Regions from separate parts of the Rhizobium sp. YTUHZ045 genome, predicted to be linked through region 2. Evidence: predicted binding sites of a transcription regulator. Region 2 holds the regulator's gene; the other holds the start of a gene.
The links. Region 2 encodes PhoB, which activates phosphate uptake and scavenging genes when phosphate is short. Its sites were predicted from a motif close to TGTCATNNANCTGTCAT; they were not measured.
Positions count from the first base shown of each region.

Region 1 (7,415 bases), 350 kb from region 2:
GACCATCCACATCATGGTTCAGACCGGCTTCGACAGGGGAACCGGTGCGCCGATCGAAGAAAGCCAGGAGCTGGATCTTGCGCCGATGCCTTACATCGTCGTCATCGTCGACGAGATGGCCGATCTGATGATGGTCGCCGGCAAAGAGATTGAAGGTGCGATCCAGCGTCTGGCGCAGATGGCGCGTGCCGCCGGTATTCACCTGATCATGGCGACCCAGCGTCCGTCGGTCGATGTCATCACCGGCACGATCAAGGCGAATTTCCCGACCCGCATTTCCTTCCAGGTCACCTCGAAGATCGACAGCCGCACCATCCTCGGCGAGCAGGGCGCAGAGCAACTGCTCGGACAGGGTGACATGCTGCATATGCAGGGTGGCGGCCGCATCGCCCGTGTCCATGGCCCCTTCGTCTCCGATGCCGAGGTCGAAAAAGTCGTCGCGCATCTGAAGACGCAGGGCCGTCCTGAATATCTGGATACGGTCACGGCCGACGAAGAGGAAGACGTCGAGAATGAAGAAGACGGCGCCGTCTTCGACAAGAGTGCTATGGGCGCCGAAGACGGTGACGAGCTCTACCAGCAGGCCGTCAAGGTCGTCATGCGGGACAAGAAGTGCTCAACCTCCTACATCCAGCGCCGCCTCGGCATCGGCTACAACAGAGCCGCCTCCCTGGTGGAGCGGATGGAAAAGGAAGGTCTCGTCGGCCCGGCAAACCATGTCGGCAAGCGCGAGATCGTATCCGGACGCGGCGAGGGCGATTGATCGACGATGGCCGGAGTGCGCGGCGCATTCCGGTTTCATGTTTTCGACGTAGCCAATCTCATCGTTTCCTCGACGAACTCGGTCTTGCCGCCGGTATAGAAATCCCAATCGCCGTCCGCCTCCGCGGCCAGGCGGCGTTTGAGGTCGGCATAGGCCTTGGCCTTTGCGGGATGGTCTCGGAGATAGTTGCGAAACAGGATGCGCTGCCGATGCACGGGATTATCGGGCGGGCAAACATAGAGCCTGTACCCGCAAGCCTCGCGGTTACGGGTAAAGACCCAGCGGCCGTCTCCGTGAGGGTCACCGTGAAAGGTGAAGTCGGCAGCGCGTACCAATTCTATCGCTGCCGGTAAGGCGTCGTCAGATACCACGACGACATCGAGGTCGATTTTCGGCTTGGCTGCAAGTCCAGGCACAGATGTGCTGCCGATGTGGTCGATGGACTGCACGAGATCACCGAGCAGGACGGAGACCTCGGCGCTGATTGCGGCAAAGAGCAGTGGCCAGGAAGTGTCGTAATCGACGACTTTGATGGCGCGCATCCTGCCTCCCTACTGTGGTCGCTGCACTTCGGCCAGCAATTCGTCCAGAATCGCGATCATCTTCTGTTCGGCCTCTTCCAGCGAACCGCTATTGTCGAGTTCCGTCACGTCATAGTCGCCGCGCACGGTCAGCGGGCCGCGGGCAAGCCTGGCCATGATGTCCTCATGTGTCTCGCGGCCGCGCGCTTCCAGCCGGCTGGCGAGCACTTCGGGACGGGCCGTGACATTGATGACCTTCAGCCGCGGGAAAGCGGCCTGGAAGCGGTGAAGCGCCGAGCGCGAGCCGTTGGCCACGACGATATGGCCTCTCGACAGCGCCACCGAGACTTCGGCCGGAATGCCGTATTTCAGGCCATGCGCCTCCCACCACACGGCGAAGGAGCCTGACTGCTCCATGGCGGCAAAGCCTTGAAGGGAGACGGAAAGATGATCCTCGCCGCCGGCATCGCGGTGGCGGGTGATGACGCGGCGGGCGAAATGGACGTTGTCGCGGCCGGAAAAACGCCGCGCAGCGAGGTTCATCAGCGTGTCCTTGCCGGCGCCGCTCGGCCCGACGACGACGACCATGATGCCGCGTTCGGCTCCAGCAGCCGCATGGGGTTCGTGCGGCGTCATGCGACACGGCGTCCCTGGCGCCAGACGGAGCGTGTCACCGGCACGCCGTGCGAGCGGTGGACACGGACGAGATCGGCGCGCAGCCCGGGCGCGATCCGGCCTCGATCATTGAGGCTGACGGTGCGGGCAGGCGTCGACGTCACCATCGCGATCGCTTTCGGAAGGGTGATGCTTTCCACCTCGTCGGCAAGGATGAAGGGTGCATGCAGCAGGCTGAGCGGTACGTAATCGGAGGACAGAACGTCGAGCACGCCCATTTCGGCGAGATCGCGGGCGGCGATGTTGCCGGAATGGGATTTGCCGCGCACGATGTTCGGCGCCCCCATCAGCACGCTCATGCCGTGCTCGTGCGATGCCCGGGCGGCATCGAAGCTGGTCGGAAACTCGGCAAGGCGCACGCCATTGTCGATCGCCTCGTCGACATGGGAGAGTGTGGCGTCGTCATGGCTTGCGACCGTGATGCCGCGCTCGGCGCAGACCTTGGCGATGGCGTTTCGATGTGGCGTCGAATTGCGCGCCGATTCCGCCTGGCGCTTGGCGACGAAACGGGCAAAGGCCTCATCGCTCAGACCACGCTTCTTTTGGTAGTAGAAGATATATTGATCCATCGTCTGGAACTGCCGCTGGCCGGGCGCGTGATCCATCAGCGAGACGAGCCGCACATGCGGATCATTTTCGAAATCGGCGAAATGTTCAAGCACATTGTCGGCCGATACCTCGCAGCGCAGGTGGATGAGGTGTTCGGCGCGCAGCCTGCCTTCCTTCTCCGCCGATTGGATGGCGTCGGCCATTTCGCGCATCTCGCCATGTTCGAACCCGCCGTCCTCGTCCGCGCCCATGCGCAGGCAGTCGAAGACCGTCGTGATGCCCGATGTGACGATCTGGGCGTCATGAGCCTGGACGGCAGCCGTCTTGTGCCAGCGAATGCCCGGACGCGGCTGATAATGGCCTTCGAGATGGTCGGTATGCAGTTCGACAAGTCCGGGAATGACGTAATCCCCCTCGAAATCTTCGCCGGCTACCGAATTGCCTTCAGAGATATCGGCGATCTTGCCGTCGCGGATGAGGATCGATCCTGAAAGAATGTCGTCCTCGAGAACGATGCGGGCGTTGGAAAAGACGGTTTCTTTGCTCATATTGTCAGGTCTTTCAGTTTTTGGCGCCGGCAAGGGGCAGCCAGGAACGAACTTCGAACGGGGCGCCGCGCGTCTCCTCGATGAAGACGGCTAGACCGGAGATCGAAAGCGGCCGGCCGGTGAAACCGGCAAAGCGCTCGGTCAGAATCGCTTTCATCACCTCGGCGCGTGTCTCCGGGACCTGGCCGCTTAGCGTCATGTGAAAGCCGAAATCCTCCATGACGTAAGGATAACCCCAGCGCTGCAGATTGGCGCGTTGGCTTTCGCTGAGCTTCTCCGGGTTACGCCTGATGATATCGGCTTCGGAGAGCGCCGCGCGAAACGGCTCGAATGACTTTACCACCTTCGCGGCGAAATCCTGAAGAGGTTGATGAAGAGAGCCGGGAACAAGGGCGAAGAAGCGGCCGAGCTGGCCAAGCACCAGTTCGGGAATCTCGAAAGCCGGCGTGCGCGCGGCAAACTCCTCGGCAAAGGCCATGAGATCCTTTTCGGTGACAGAAGCGGCAAGCGAAAACGGCGCCTTGATCGTCGCATGAAAGCCGTAGCGTCGCGGGTCGGCAGTCAGCTCGAACTGCTCTGCCGCACTCAGCGTCTCATGTGCGGGTGCAGGATAGGTTTTGCCGCTGAACGCATCGCGGCCGAGCCAGAGCGAAGCCGCGCCGGTCAGAGGGTCATCCTTTGGCGGCGAAAAATAGAGAGCGTAGCGCAAGGATTTTGTCCTGGGGATCGTCGAAACGGGGAGCGCAATGTGCAGTGATTTGGCGGCGAACCGCAAGCAGGCTCCCGGCTAAAAGATTTCCGTGACAGAATGATGATGACGGCCGGGCCGCCACCGGCCTTCATCGAGTGCTCAGTGCGAATTCGTGCCCATCAGCCGATGGCGCAGCGCGTTCGAAGCCGCGTCGAACAGGAAGACGACGATCAGGATCAGAATGACCATATAGGCGACGTTTTCCCAGTTGGCGTTGGTGCGCATTGCCTCCCAGAGTTTGAGGCCGATGCCGCCTGCGCCGACAGCGCCGATGATCGTGGCGCCGCGCACGTTCGATTCCCACTGGTAGAGCGTCTGGCTGACGATGACGGGGACGATCTGCGGCATGATGCCGTAACGATGGACGAGCACGGTCTGGGCGCCAGTCGATTTGATGCCTTCCCGCGGCTTGTTGTCGATGTTCTCGAGCCCCTCGGAATAAAGCTTGCCGAGCGTGCCGGTCTCGGTGAGGAAGATCGCGCCGCTGCCGGCAAGCGGCCCTGGGCCGAAGGCGCGTGTCAGGAAAAGCGCCCAGATCAGCATGTCGACAGAGCGCAGGAAATCGAAGAAGCGCTTGAGAATCTGGTTCAAGAGGCGGTTCGGAGTGATGTTGCGTGCCGCCAGGAAGGCGAGCGGGAAGGCGGCAAGCGCGCCGAGCAGCGTTCCGAGAAAGGCCATGACGATCGTCTGGAAAAGCTTGGTCCAGACGTCGCCGTGCTGCCATTCGCTGTTGTTCCAGATGTCATCGAAAGCGAGCGACAGGTTGGACTGGTCGGGCTTGATGCGCGGGCCGGAGACAATGAGGCCAAGGACGTCGCCGACCGGCTTGTCGAAGAATGACGATTGCGTGTCGAAGAGGAAATTCGCCCAGCCGAGGAAACGCTTGCGAACTTTCACGCGATCAACGGAAATGCTGACGTCGCCGGCAAAGCCGAGATCAGCGAGCACGTTGTCGTCATAGACCGTCATCCAGCTCGGCACCGGGCCGACCACCTGGGGCGCGCCGCTCGAAACGTTGACCGGGACGCTGACGCCGTGCGCGGTCACGATCGTTTCGCTCTTCGAAACGGTGATGCTGCGGCTGGTGCCGCTGACGGAAACGGTGATGCTGCCATCGGGATTGTTGACCACCCAGTCCGGATGCGGATTGTCGCCGAGCGGCGAGAAGCGGGGATAACGCACCTCGATCGAGCCGTCGTCCTGGATGCGGAAGTCCGGCTGCACATCATAACTCACCCATTGGCTGAGATAGATGCCGACGCGCTCCCAGTGAGCTTCGGCAAGAAGCTTGGGCAGGTCAAAGAACCAGACGGCGTAGAGGCCGTAGAGGAGGGTCGCAATGAGGATCATCAGCCCGCCGAAACGCTGGCGGAACGACCGGTGGAAATATTCCGGATAGCGCGCTTCAATCTCTTGCATGCGGTTTGCGTCGATCACCGTCATGGCGGCCTCAATGTTGCAGAAGGAAGGCGTGTTCGCCGACGAGACGGCGGCGCAGCCAGGCGGAGAACTGGTCGACGGCGATGATCGTCACGAACAACAGGAGTACGAGGGCAACGGTCTTTGCGCCGAAGCCGCGCGAGATCGAAAGCTTTAGCTCTTCGCCGATGCCGCCGCCGCCGACGGCGCCGATGATGGTCGAGGCGCGCACGTTGATCTCCAGGCGCAGCAGCGCATAGGAGGTGAAATTCGGCAGCACTTGCGGCAGGACGGCGAAGCGCACCCGCTCCCACCAGTTGGCGCCAACGGCCTTCATCCCCTCATGCGGCTTCATGTCGATGTTTTCGGCAACCTCGTAGAAGAGTTTGCCGAGCGCGCCGATCGTGTGCAGGGTGATGGCGATGATGGCGGCGACCGGCCCGATCGACAGGATCGCCGAAAATAGGCCGGCGATGACGATTTCCGGGAAGGCGCGCAGGAATTCCATCAGCCGCTTGGTGAAGACGCGCAGCGGCCACGAACTCGTCAGGTTGCGCGCCGCAAAGAAGCTCAAGGGCACGGCAAAGACGAAGGCGATGATAGTCGAGATCAGCGCCACGTTGATCGTGATGATCATCAGCTCGAAATATTCCGGGATGTAGAAGTCTCCCGAGATATAGACGCGGCCTTTGATGAAGTTGAATTCCTCGCCGCCCTTGTCGTTGACGCTCGCTATGTCGAAGATCGCGCGCCAGACGTCGTTCCAATCCTTGGGGATGAGCCAGCTCAGGAAGTCGAATAGGTGCGGCAGGCGTTCGAAGAAATGGCCGGCATTGCTCTCATCGGCAAAGCGGACGGAGCTCACGAAAGCCGCGATAAGGATAACCAGGCCGAGCACGGTGTAGAAGCGGCGCTTGGCGACCATCCGGTCCCAGGCGGTGCCGATCTCCTGCGTGCTCTGCATGTGCGGCTGTGTGTCGGCAATGGTCATGGACGCTCCGCGCGATAACAAACAAAGGGCGGCCGTTGTCAGCCGCCCCCGTATTCAAAAGGCGATCAGCCGCCGATGGCCGCCTTGCGAACTTCGACGACGGCCTTGTAGAAGTCGTGCTTGACGGGAGCGTAGCCCTTGTAGTCGCCGCCTTCGACAGCCGAGAAACACTTGTGATCCTTTTCCGGCAGGGCCGTGAAGAAGGCTGCGAGCTTCGTCTGCCACTCCTGGCCGAGAGCGTTGCGCACGACCAGCGGGCCGTTCGGGATCAGCGGCGAACGCCAGACTTCAACGAGCTTGTTCGGATCGACGGCGCCCTTGTCGACTTCCTTGCGGAACGTGCCGGAAGTGTAGCCATCCTTGAAGTCGCCGATGCCCGACGAGTCGTCGACGGCGACATCGACCTTGCCGTCATAGGCGGCAAGCAGGTTGTTTTCATGACCGCCGTTGAACTGGGTCGAGGCAAAGAACTTGTCGTTCGGCATGCCGGTGTCCTTCGGGATCTGCGTCAGCGGCACGAGGTAACCGGAGGTGGAGTCCGGATCGGCGTAGCCGAGCTTCTTGCCCTTGGCGTCCTTGATGGTCTTGATGCCGGAGGACTTCAGTGCGAGGCCGATCGAGTAATAACCCGTTGAACCGTCTTTCTGCTGCGTCGTCAGGATCGGCGTAACAGCCTTCGGATCCTTCAGGTAGACGGAGGCGTAACCGGAAGCGCCGAGTTCGGCGAAGTCGAGCGTGCCGCCGAGCAGGCCCTGGATAACGCCGTCATAGTCGGCGGCCGGGAAGAGCGAGACCTTCTCGAAGCCGAATTCCTGCTTCAGGTGGTCGGCGAGGCAGGCATAGTTGCGCAGGCGGTCAGTTTCATTTTCGCCGCCAAGGATGCCGATGCGGAATTCCTTGAGGTCTGCGGCATTGGCGGCGCCGGCGAGCGCAAACAGCGCCGTTGCCGCAAAGAGTGCTTTCTTCAACATGCGTTCTCTCCTATCGACCGGTGTCTCCGGCCTTCCCGTTACGAAGAAGTGTGCCCTTAACGCGGGCGTTCGATCGCGGCCGCCTCTGTCAGAGACCAGCCAACGCCAGCGGCTGGACGCCGGCGGATTGATTGTTGGCGCCCTCGGGAGCGATATTGATGGAGGTCGAGGTCATCGTTTCGTCGATGCCGGCGCCGTCCTTGTCCGTGCCGTAGATTTCCTTCACT
Region 1 covers NZ_CP101432.1:4,314,673-4,322,087, forward strand. Annotated here, with positions in the region: gene NMA58_RS21065 (DNA translocase FtsK) at 1-763, shown strand, start outside; gene NMA58_RS21070 (GrpB family protein) at 799-1,305, opposite strand; gene phnN (phosphonate metabolism protein/1,5-bisphosphokinase (PRPP-forming) PhnN) at 1,315-1,920, opposite strand; gene NMA58_RS21080 (alpha-D-ribose 1-methylphosphonate 5-triphosphate diphosphatase) at 1,917-3,056, opposite strand; gene NMA58_RS21085 (DUF1045 domain-containing protein) at 3,070-3,765, opposite strand; gene phnE (phosphonate ABC transporter, permease protein PhnE) at 3,907-5,250, opposite strand; gene phnE (phosphonate ABC transporter, permease protein PhnE) at 5,258-6,217, opposite strand; gene phnD (phosphonate ABC transporter substrate-binding protein) at 6,283-7,188, opposite strand; gene phnC (phosphonate ABC transporter ATP-binding protein) at 7,277-7,415, opposite strand, start outside.
Region 1: NMA58_RS21085 (DUF1045 domain-containing protein) is a predicted target of PhoB. The motif match lies at 3,857-3,873, and genes of this name have one in related genera.

Region 2 (7,415 bases):
GGTCCAGGCGTCATCCTCGCCATGCGGACGGTCGCCGTTATCGCCGTCGCCGCCGTGGAGATCAGGCTGGCGCATGCGCTCCGGTGCCTCCGGCAGGAACTGGGCGACGAGGCCGCCTGCCCGCCAACGATGGCGTGGCTTGCCGGCATCGTCACGATCGAAGAGTTCCGCCGCAGCCAGGCGCACCCGCGTCGGGATCTGCTCCGACTGGCGGAAATAGACCCCGGCGATCTCCTCGAGCGAAGTGCCGTCGAGGGCGACAATGCCCTGGTAAGGCTGCGCGAACTTGCCCTGGTCGATGGTGAAGGCGAGCACGCCCTTGCCGAGCAGCTGCTCCGGCTCGGTCTCGCCTGAGGCAATCGCCTGGTCGAGCAGCGCCCGGTCGAAACGGGCATAGGCACGCACGTTCTCCGGCGTCGAGAAATCGGCGACGAGCAGATCGACCGGGCCGTCGCCCTTGGTCTGCACGGTGAACTTGCCGTCGAACTTCAGCGAGGTGCCGAGCAGCACCGTCAGCACGACGACTTCGGCGAGCAGCCGGGCGACGGGCGCGGGATAATGATGGCGCTCGAGGATCGCATCGAGCATGGGGCCGAGCTGGACGGCGCGGCCGCGCACATCCAGACCCTCCACCTGAAAGGGGACGACATGATCATCGCCGGCGAAATCGAACTGGCCGAGGGCGGCTGCAGCTTCTGCCATGGCTTTACTCCTGGTTTCTGGAGCGGCGGCCAAAGTGTCCGGCGCTCGCGCAGTCGGGCCGCAAGCTTATGACTCGCAACATCCGATTATGGTTCAGATCGCGCCCAGGCACCAAGCAAGAATCGACTTCTGCGCATGAAGACGGTTTTCCGCTTCATCGAAGACCACGGATTGCGGGCCGTCGATCACCTCGTCCGTCACTTCCTCACCGCGATGCGCCGGCAGGCAATGCATGAACAATGCATCCTTGCCGGCCTTGGCCATCAAGGCCGCATTGACCTGATAAGGCTGGAAGACGTTGTGACCCCGGGCCCGATGTTCCTGATTCATGGAGACCCAGGTATCGGTCACCACGCAATCGGCACCTTCGACCGCACGGTCGGCATCATGGCAGAGCATGACTTCGGCGCCCTCATTGCGGGCCCAGTTCAGATAGTGATCCTTGGGCTCGGAACCAAGAGGCACGGCCATGTTCATGCGGTAGCCGAAGCGCGCAGCCCCTTCCACCAGCGAATGCAGCACATTGTTGCCGTCGCCGGTCCATGCGATCGTCTTGCCCTTGATCGGGCCGCGATGCTCCTCGAAGGTCATGATATCGGCCATGATCTGGCAGGGGTGGGTGTCGTCCGTCAGCGCATTGATCACAGGCACGGTCGCGTGCTCGGCGAGCTCCAAAAGCCTGGAATGCTCGGTGGTGCGGATCATGATCGCATCGACATAACGCGACAGCACCTTGGCGGTGTCGCCGATCGTCTCGGCGCGGCCGAGCTGCATTTCAGTACCGGAGAGAAACAGCGTTTCGCCGCCGAGCTGGCGCATGCCGACGTCGAAGGAGACGCGGGTGCGGGTCGACGGCTTCTCGAAGATCATCGCCAGCATCTTGCCGGCGAGCGGCTTGTCGCCCTTGCCGGATTTGAAGGCCTGCTTGCGGGCGAGCGCGTCGTTCATGATAGTTCTGAGGTCGGCCGAGGTGACGGCCGAAAGATCGAGGAAATGTTTAGGAGCCATGTTCTTACCTGTCGTGCGCCCGAAGGCGGCGATCCCTTCAAGCCGTCTTCTTGATCTTGGCGGCGCGGATGCTCTCGGCGGCGCGCTCGAGGCGCACGAGCCCCTCGCGGGCTTCTTCGGCAGTGACCACCAGCGGCGGAAGAAGGCGGATGACGTTGTCGCCGGCCGGCACGCCGAGCAGATGCGCGGCGCGGATCGCCTGCAGCAACTCGGCCGAGGGAACCGCAGCCTTGACGCCGAGCAGAAGCCCCTCGCCTCGGATATCCTCGATCACATCGGGATACCGATCCTTGAGCGAGGCCAGCCCCTGGCGGAAGACGAGCGCGACGTCGCGCACATGCTCAAGGAAGCCATCGGCGAGGATGACGTCGAGCACGGCACTGCCGACCGCCATGGCCAGCGGATTGCCGCCATAGGTCGAACCATGCGTGCCGGCCTTCATGCCGGAGGCAGCCTCGGCCGTGGCAAGGCAGGCGCCGAGCGGGAAACCGCCGCCGATGCCCTTGGCAACGGCCATGATATCGGGCGTGATGCCGGACCATTCATGGGCGAAGAGCTTGCCGGTGCGGCCGACGCCGGTCTGGACCTCGTCGAGGATCAGCAGCAGGCCGTTTTCGTCGCAGATCCGGCGAAGCGCCTTCATGAATTCGCCGGTGGCGGGGCGCACGCCGCCCTCGCCTTGCACCGGCTCGATCAGGATTGCGGCCGTCGCATCGGTAATGGCGGCGCGGACGGCCTCGATGTCGCCGAACGGCACCTGATCGAAACCCGGAGCCTTGGGGCCGAAACCTTCGAGATATTTCTCCTGACCGCCGGCGGCAATCGTCGCGAGCGTGCGCCCATGGAAGGCGCCCTCGAAGGTGATGATATGGAACCGCTCGGGATGGCCCTTGGAAAACTGGTAGCGGCGCGCGGTCTTGATGGCGCATTCGAGCGCCTCGGCGCCCGAATTGGTGAAGAACACCTTATCGGCGAAGGTAGCGTCCGTCAGGCGCTTGGCGAGGCGCTCCTGGCCGGGGATTTCATAGATGTTGGAGAGGTGCCAGACCTTGTCGGCCTGCTCCTTCAACGCCGCGACCACATGCGGGTTGCCATGGCCGACGGAGGTGACGGCGACACCGGCGCCGAAATCGAGATAACGCTCGCCGCTCTCGGTGATCAGCCATACGCCCTCGCCTCGCTCGAACCGCAGCGGGGCGCGAGAATAGGTGTCATAAAGCGGCGCGGCTTCAGCCATGGCGCGGGTCTCCCGTTCAATGTTCTCTTGCACGGACTCCGGCTAACAGAACCAGGTCCAAAAAATCAAAAATGCCGCCTTTCGGCGGCGAGCGGTACTATTTCCTTTTCGCGCTGCAATGTCAACAAAACTGCCGCCTTAGCCTATGCAGCAAGCTTGTGCAGCGGCACTTTCGGCCTTCAACAGGCATTATTGCAGAAATGCCACGCAGAGGCAGCAAGTTGGGGAAAACTTGAAATTCGATTCATCCGGATTCCCGCGACTCTTGTCACGGAGTCAGCCTCACACTAGGTTAAAGTTCAATTACTAGACTGCATGCGGCGGAACTAGTCACCAAAATTGATCAAGCGTTTCTTGTTTCGGAGGCTTCCGGGACAACGGTGAGGGATTCTGCCATCACCAACGCAAAAGGTGGAGACAGGGCATGAACTGGACAGACGAGCGGGTCGAGAAACTCAAGAAGCTTTGGGCCGAAGGACTGAGCGCCAGCCAGATTGCTGCGCAGCTTGGCGGCGTCAGCCGAAACGCCGTTATCGGCAAGGTGCACAGGCTCAGCCTTCCCGGCCGCGCCAAAGCCGGCGGCACGGCCACCGCGGCGCGCACGCCGAAGCGCCAGACGTCCGCGCCGCGCGCGCCGAATTACGCCTCCCGGATCACCACCCGCACCGTGACCCGTCAACAGGGCGCAACGATGCTGAAGGAAGAGATCGAGGTCGATGCCGTCGACGAAATGGAATATGTGCCGGCCGGCAATGTGGTCGTGCCGATTTCTCGCCGCCTCGGCCTGACGGAGCTCACCGAACGCACCTGCAAATGGCCGGTCGGCGACCCGCTCAAGGAAGATTTCCATTTCTGCGGCTGCGAGTCCCCCGACAATTCTCCCTATTGCAGCTATCATCAGAAGCTTGCCTATCAGCCGATCAACGAAAGGCGCCGGGCCGCGGCACGGGTCAGCTGAGAAGGCGACATCGCCGGACATAAAAAACGGGCCGAGCGGCCCGTTTTTTATGATTGGAGTGGAAGCGCTGGGGTTGCCCCTCATCCGGCTGCCGCCACCTTCTCCCCGCACGCGGGGCGAAGGGACATGCCGCAACCTCTCCGTTCCCCGCCGACCTTTCGCAGGGCACGTCCCCTCTCCCCGTCAGAACGGGGAGAGGGCTAGGGTGAGGGGCAAATCTTTGACTTTAGCAGCAGTAGAAACCCTCAGGCTTCCATCGAATAACCCGCGCCACGGACGGTGCGGATGACGTCCTGCATGTTGGAGAAGTTCAGCGCCTTGCGCAGGCGGCCGACATGGACGTCGACGGTGCGCTCGTCGACATAGATGTCGTGGCCCCAGACGCCGTCGAGCAGCTGCGAGCGGGAAAAGACCCGGCCCGGCGACGACATCAGGAATTCCAGCAGGCGAAACTCGGTCGGGCCGAGGCGGACTTCGCGGCTCTTGCGGTGGACGCGATGGGTTTCGCGGTCGAGCTCGATATCGCCGCATTTCAGCACCGAGGACAGCACCTCGGGACGGGCACGGCGCAGCATCGCCTTGACGCGAGCGACGAGCTCGGGGGTCGAGAAGGGCTTGACGACATAATCGTCGGCGCCGGTGGACAGTCCGCGCACACGCTCGCTCTCCTCGCCGCGCGCCGTCAGCATGATGATCGGCAGTCGCTCGGTTTCCGGCCGCATGCGCAGGCGCCGGCAGAGTTCGATGCCGGAGACGCCGGGCAGCATCCAGTCGAGGATGAGCAGGTCGGGCGTGCGCTCCTGAAGCCTGATTTCGGCCTCGTCGCCGCGCAGGATGGTATCGACCTCGAAGCCTTCGGCTTCGAGATTATAGCGAAGGAGCACGCTGAGGGCTTCCTCGTCTTCAACAACTGCGACTCTCGGGATCATGCGTGTCCGTCTCCTCGCGCACAAGCCTTAAACCGGGGTTCTAAGCAGGCGTCCTGCGCAAATTCAGAAATTGGCTGCGACCTCTTTGCGCGCCCCGAACGGGCGCGCACGCAATCTTGGAAGGATTATTCCGTCGCGGCGCCAACGGTGTTGGCGCTGTCATCCTTCGGACGATCGCCTTCCGGCTGGGCGCCTGTCGCCATGTAGTAGATCGTCTCGGCGATGTTGGTGGCATGGTCGCCGATGCGCTCGATGTTCTTGGCGCAGAAGAGCAGATGCGTGCAGCTCGTGATGTTGCGCGGATCTTCCATCATGTAGGTCAAGAGCTCGCGGAACAGCGAGGTGTACATGGCGTCGATCTCGTTGTCGCGTTCGCGGATGGCGGTCGCCTTGTCGGCAGCGCGTGTCGTATAGACGTCGAGCACTTCCTTGAGCTGGACAAGCGCCAGCTCGGAGAGATGCTCGAGACCGCGGGCGAGCTTGCGGGGAACGCCGGTGCTCTGCACGGCGATGACGCGCTTGGCGGTGTTCTTGCCGAGGTCGCCGACGCGTTCGAGATCGGCGGCGATGCGGATCGAACCCATGATTTCGCGCAGGTCCGCGGCCATCGGCTGCCGGCGGGCGATGGTGACGATCGCCTTGTCGCCGATTTCGCGCTCGGTGTGATCGAGGATCACGTCGTCTGAGATGACCTTCTGCGCCAGCGCGGTATCGCCGTTGACCAGCGCCCGGACGGATTCGGCGACCATCTGTTCGGCCAGGCCGCCCATTTCGGAAATCCGCCTGGACAGGAACTTCAGATCATCATCATAGGCAGAATAAATATGTGTCGATGCCATGGGGCTTTGTCCTCGAATAAGGGGAAGGCTTCGGATGGCCGTGATCAGCCGAAGCGACCCATGATGTAGTCCTGGGTACGGGGATCGTCCGGATTGGTGAACATCTTGTCGGTGTCGTTCTCCTCGACAAGATTGCCGAGGTGGAACATGGCGGTGCGCTGCGAGACGCGCGCGGCCTGCTGCATGGAGTGGGTGACGATGACGATCGTATAGTTTTCGCGCAGTTCGTGGATCAGCTCCTCGACCTTGGCGGTGGCGATCGGGTCAAGGGCCGAGCAGGGCTCGTCCATCAGGATGACTTCCGGGCTGACGGCAACGGCGCGGGCAATGCACAGGCGCTGCTGCTGACCGCCGGAGAGGCCCGTGCCGGATTCGTGCACGCGGTCCTTGACCTCGTTCCAGAGCCCGGCGCGCTGCAGGCTGCTCTCGACGATCTGGTCGAGATCGGCCTTCGACTTGGCGAGACCGTGGATGCGGGGGCCGTAGGAGACGTTTTCATAGATCGACTTCGGGAACGGGTTCGGCTTCTGGAAAACCATGCCGACGCGGGCGCGAAGTTCGACGACGTCGATATCCGGATCATAGATATCGTCGCTGTCGAGCGTAATCTTGCCGGTGACGCGGCACCCCTCGATCGTGTCGTTCATGCGGTTCAGGCTTCGCAGGAAGGTCGACTTGCCGCAGCCCGAGGGGCCGATCAGGGCGGTTACGGTGTTTTCGCGGATGTTCAGGTTCACGTCGAAAAGCGCGCGCTTCTCGCCGTAGTATACGGAGACATCCTGTCCGATCATTTTATACGGGACGTTGCTCATCTTCTGATCCAGCGCCTTTTCAACTGCAGCTTCCGTCAGCATGTTCATGATGTTTGACTCCGTTTACCAGCGGCGCTCGAAGCGACGACGCAAGAGGATGGCGCCCATGTTCATGACGACCAGGAACAGGAGCAGGACGATGATGGCACCCGAAGTACGCTCCACGAAGGCACGTTCGGCCTCGTTCGCCCACATATAGACCTGCACGGGCAAGGCCGTCGAGGGCTCGAGCGGTGTCGCGGGCGCATTGGCGACGAAGGCGACCATGCCGATCAAGAGCAGCGGCGCGGTTTCGCCGAGCGCGTGCGCCAGGCCGATGATCGTGCCGGTGAGGATGCCGGGCATGGCAAGCGGCAGGACGTGGTGGAACACCATCTGCATCTTCGAGGCGCCGAGGCCGAGAGCTGCAGCGCGGATCGAAGGCGGCACGGCACGCAGGGCCGCGCGGGTAGCGATGATGATCGTCGGCAGGGTCATCAGCGTCAGCACCAGGCCGCCCACCAGAGAAGCCGAGCGCGGCAGGCCGATGAAGTTGATGAAGACGGAAAGGCCGAGCAGACCGTAGACGATCGACGGGACGGCTGCGAGGTTGTTGATGTTGACCTCGATCAGGTCCGTCAGCCTGTTCTTCGGCGCAAACTCCTCGAGATAGATCGAGGCGGCGACGCCGATCGGCAGCGACAGAACCAGCACGATCAGCATCAGGTAGAGCGAGCCGATGAGCGCGACGCCGAGTCCGGCGGCCTCCGGGCGGCTGGAATTGCCGTTGACGAAGAGACCGGTGTTGAACTGCTTCTGGAGAGTGCCGCTCGCCTTCAGCTGGTTCATCCAGTTGACCTGCTTGTCGTTGACCTTGCGGTTCTTCTCATCGACGGAAAGATCGATCTGGCCCTTGTTGGCGCTGTCGATATTGGCATCGGCGAGCAGGGT
Region 2 covers NZ_CP101432.1:162,789-170,203, reverse strand. Annotated here, with positions in the region: gene NMA58_RS00855 (Hsp33 family molecular chaperone) at 1-702, opposite strand, end outside; gene argF (ornithine carbamoyltransferase) at 796-1,710, opposite strand; gene NMA58_RS00845 (aspartate aminotransferase family protein) at 1,748-2,947, opposite strand; gene NMA58_RS00840 (GcrA family cell cycle regulator) at 3,372-3,905, shown strand; gene phoB (phosphate regulon transcriptional regulator PhoB) at 4,151-4,834, opposite strand; gene phoU (phosphate signaling complex protein PhoU) at 4,960-5,673, opposite strand; gene pstB (phosphate ABC transporter ATP-binding protein PstB) at 5,718-6,533, opposite strand; gene pstA (phosphate ABC transporter permease PstA) at 6,549-7,415, opposite strand, start outside.